One region of the Pectobacterium sp. HCp5_1 genome, then DNA from elsewhere that is predicted to be linked to it. Evidence: predicted binding sites of a transcription regulator. Region 1 holds the regulator's gene; the other holds the start of a gene.

Region 1 (2,208 bases):
TTCATCTGAAAAGACACCACCGTTCACAGCCAAACCCGTTTAGGTAGTAAAAGCCACAAATAATAGGGTTATTACGATTCTTTCATAATTGTAGCGAAAAATCTCGGACGAATGCATCACTAATAGTATAAATTAGCCCTTTCACTTTCATGATAAATCGGACACAATCCGCTGTTTATGAAAGCGCTGCGTATCAGTCGAAAAACGTCAACCCAGATCCCTTCGGTATAACATTCGGCATTCTCCTTCTGAAATCCTGTTTTTTAGCTTAGAAGAAGAACATTAAACGTAGGCAAACGATTAACAATATACTTACGTCTGTAACAGGTAAGTTCAGGAGTCATTTTTAGATGGCAACGATTAAAGATGTGGCAAAACGTGCTGGCGTTTCCACCACAACCGTATCGCACGTGATCAATAAAACACGTTTCGTCGCCGAAGAGACTAAGGCAGCCGTCAGGGCGGCAATTAAAGAATTGCACTATTCGCCCAGCGCCGTCGCCCGCAGCCTCAAAGTTAATCACACTAAATCTATCGGTTTGCTGGCCACATCCAGCGAAGCCCCCTATTTCGCCGAAATCATTGAAGCCGTTGAAAACAGCTGCTATGCCAAAGGCTACACGCTGGTGCTGTGTAATTCGCATAACGACATCGGCAAACAGCGCGCCTATCTTTCCATGCTGGCGCAAAAACGCGTCGATGGCCTGCTGGTAATGTGCGCTGAATACCCACCAGAGCTGTTGTCGATGTTGGAAGATTATCGCAGCATTCCGATGGTCGTGATGGACTGGGGACAGATGCACAGCGATTTTACCGATACGATTATCGATAACGCCTTTGAAGGCGGTTATATGGCAGGTCGCTACCTGATTGAACGCGGCCATCGGGATATCGGTGCCATCCCCGGCACTCAAGAACGCAACACCGGCAGCGGGCGCTACCTCGGCTTTTTGAAAGCATTGAAGGAAGCCGACATCACCGTACGCGACGAATGGGTAGTTCGGGGCGATTTCGAACCGGAATCCGGCTACAAAGCCATGCATCAGATCCTCGCACAGAAACAGCGTCCAACGGCCGTATTCTGCGGCGGCGATATTATGGCGATGGGGGCTATCTGTGCGGCTGACGAACTGGGTCTGCGTGTGCCGCAGGATATTTCGGTGATCGGTTATGACAACGTGCGCCACGCGCGTTTCTTTACGCCTGCGCTGACCACCATCCACCAGCCAAAGGAGCGTCTGGGTCAGTCCGCTTTCGCGATGCTGCTGGATCGCATTACCAGTAAGCGGGAAGATGCACACGTCATTGAAGTGCACCCGACGTTGATTGAACGCCGCTCGGTTGCAGACGGCCCTTACCTCGACTATCGCCGCTAGCCGCAGCCATTCTGTACAGACGATTTTCTTATTCCTACTGCTTCTCCTCTCTGCTTCAGCCAATTCTCTTGTATGCTGGTTGAAGCAGTTTTAAATTTAATACCGTGTTTCATTTTCTCTGGTGACAGCCGATACCTCGGCTGCGATAAGTGTTGTCCTGATGTGTTTTACGATACTTTTACATAAAGTTAAGGAGACATGATGGGTTTACCTTATACAGAAGAATGGGATCCTAATACCGCGCCCTGGTTCCACATCGTGCAAGACATGCTGGCCAGCGCGGATATCACCATCAACGGCACTCGCCCTTTTGACATCCGCGTGACCAACCCCAATTTCTTTAAACGCATCCTACGTGAGGGATCGCTGGGGCTGGGAGAAAGCTACATGGATGAATGGTGGGAGTGTGAACGGCTGGATATGTTTTCCCATCGCGTCCTGCGTGCGGGGTTGGATGCCAGGCTGCCCCGCCGTCTGCACGACCTGACGCGCGTCGCCCTCTCCCGCGTCACAAATTTACAATCCCGCCAACGTGCTCAGGTTGTCGGTAAAGCGCATTACGATTTAGGTAACGACCTCTTTACCCTGATGCTGGATCCCTATATGCAATACTCCTGCGCCTATTGGAAACAGGCACAGACGCTGGAACAGGCGCAGGAAGATAAACTCGCCATGATCTGCGAAAAGCTCCAGTTAACATCAGGGATGACGCTGCTGGATATCGGCTGTGGCTGGGGCGGACTGGCCGAATTCGCGGCACGCCACTACGGCGTTTCAGTGTACGGCATCACTATTTCCAGAGAACAACAGGTGCTGGCGCAGCGACGTTGTC
Region 2 (2,208 bases), on a different contig from region 1:
GACGTGGAATGCCTACCTGCGGCAACGCATCCGGGCGCGTCGCGTCAAGCAACAACACTTCACTCGTCGTCGTGCTACTGAGATAAATAGTGATGTAGTGCTCTGATGTCGTTTTACTCAGGCTAACGTAATAGGTGTCGTCTTTCTCTTCATAGACCAGTTCATCTAACGCCGGATCGCTCCCCAGACGGTGGCGATAGACCTGATATGGCAACAGCGTTTGCTCATGTTTACGCACGTAATACAGAACCGTCGAATCCGCCGACCATTCCGCCCCTGCGGTCACATTTTCGATCACATCAGGTAACCACTCGCCGCTGTTTAGATCGCGAAAACGAAGCGTGTACTGCCGACGGGATAAAAAGTCTTCCGAGAGCGCCAGCAGCGTGTTGTCAGGGCTAACCTCAAGCGTGCCGAGACTGTAAAACTCATGCCCTTCCGCACGTTGATTCCCATCCAGCAGCGTTTCCCACGCGTCTGTTGCCTGCTCAGGCTGACGCAGATAGATGGCGTACTCTTTCCCCTGCTCATAGCGGCTTTGGTAGCGATAGCCTTTTCTGACATACGGCACAGACATATCCGTCGACGGAATGCGTTTGACCATTTCGTCATACAGTGCCCGCTTGCGTGCGTCATGAGGTGCCATGACAGCTTCGCTGTAGGCGTTTTCCTGCTTTAGATAATCCAACACCTGCGGATCGGTACGCTGGTCATCACGCAGCCAGTAATAATTGTCGATACGCGTATCGCCATGTGTACTTAGTGCATGGGGTCTTTTTTCAGCTTGCGGTGTCTTCATGGCGTCGGATCTCGTTGTCTTGACATAAAATTTTCGCTTTGTAAGAAGAGTGGCACGATTGCCCGGCAATGCCAAGCCACGTCCTTATCTCTTGGTGCGCTTTTGCGCATCGCATTCCACCGCCCGCCCTCATTAATGCGCACGCAAACGTTTTCGTTTATACTGCGGCCATTTTTCACAACCCGATCAGGTATAAGGTTATGTTAACAATTGGAACCGCCCTGCGTGCGGATGCCACACGAGTGATGCTGCTTGGCTCCGGTGAATTAGGCAAAGAAGTGGCGATTGAGTGTCAGCGCCTGGGAATCGAAGTGATTGCGGTCGATCGCTATGCCGATGCCCCCGCCATGCAGGTTGCGCATCGCAGCCACGTCATCAATATGTTGGATGGCGATGCATTAAAAGCGTTGGTTGAAGCCGAACGTCCTGATTACATCGTGCCAGAAATCGAAGCCATCGCAACTGACATGCTGGTGACGCTGGAAAAACAGGGTCACCATGTTGTTCCTTGTGCCGAAGCGACGCGCCTGACGATGAATCGCGAAGGTATCCGTCGTCTGGCTGCTGAAACACTCGGCGTTCCCACTTCCACCTACCGTTTTGCCGACAGCGAAGAGAACTTTCGTCAGGCGGTAGAGGCGATTGGCTACCCTTGTATTGTTAAGCCGGTCATGAGTTCCTCTGGTAAAGGGCAAAGCCTGATTCGCTCTGCTGAGCAGTTAGATCAGGCGTGGCACTATGCCCAGCAGGGTGGACGAGCAGGCGGCGGACGCGTCATCGTGGAAGGGCTGGTTAATTTTGATTTTGAGATCACCTTACTGACGATCCATGCGGTTGACGGCATTCATTTCTGTGCGCCAATCGGTCATCGACAGGAAGACGGCGACTACCGTGAATCCTGGCAACCACAGCAGATGAGCGCGCTGGCGCAGGAACGCGCACAGAAGATGGCCAGCGATGTCGTGAAAGCGCTCGGCGGCTATGGCCTGTTCGGCGTGGAGCTGTTCGTCTGCGGCGATGAGGTTATTTTCAGTGAAGTCTCCCCTCGCCCGCACGATACCGGCATGGTGACGATGATTTCTCAGGATCTGTCCGAGTTTGCGCTGCACGTGCGTGCTTTCCTGGGGCTGCCCATTGGCGCAGTGCGTCAGTATGGCGCTTCAGCTTCCGCCGTGATTTTACCGGAACTGGATAGCAACAACGTGCGTTATCAGGGGCTAGAAGGCGCACTGCTGCCTCATACGCAAATTCGCCTGTTTGGTAAACCGGATATCAGCGGCAAGCGCCGTATGGGTGTCGCGTTAGCCAGTGCGGAAACAACGGATGATGCTGTCGCCATCGCCAAGCGCGTTGCAGCGGACGTAAAAGTCAGCGGCTGATACATTCATTGATCGCGGGATGACGGACAA

What was found. Region 1 encodes PurR, which represses purine synthesis genes. Its sites were predicted from a motif close to CANGCAAACGTTTGCNTG; they were not measured.
Region 2: a site for PurR is predicted at 940-957, ahead of purT (formate-dependent phosphoribosylglycinamide formyltransferase). Genes of this name have one in related genera too.

What each region holds. Positions count from the first base shown of each region.
Region 1 covers NZ_JAUMIO010000004.1:209,973-212,180, reverse strand. The annotation lists gene purR (HTH-type transcriptional repressor PurR) at 351-1,376, shown strand; gene cfa (cyclopropane fatty acyl phospholipid synthase) at 1,578-2,208, shown strand, end outside.
Region 2 covers NZ_JAUMIO010000001.1:92,659-94,866, forward strand. The annotation lists gene Q3A88_RS00500 (S9 family peptidase) at 1-799, opposite strand, end outside; gene purT (formate-dependent phosphoribosylglycinamide formyltransferase) at 1,000-2,178, shown strand.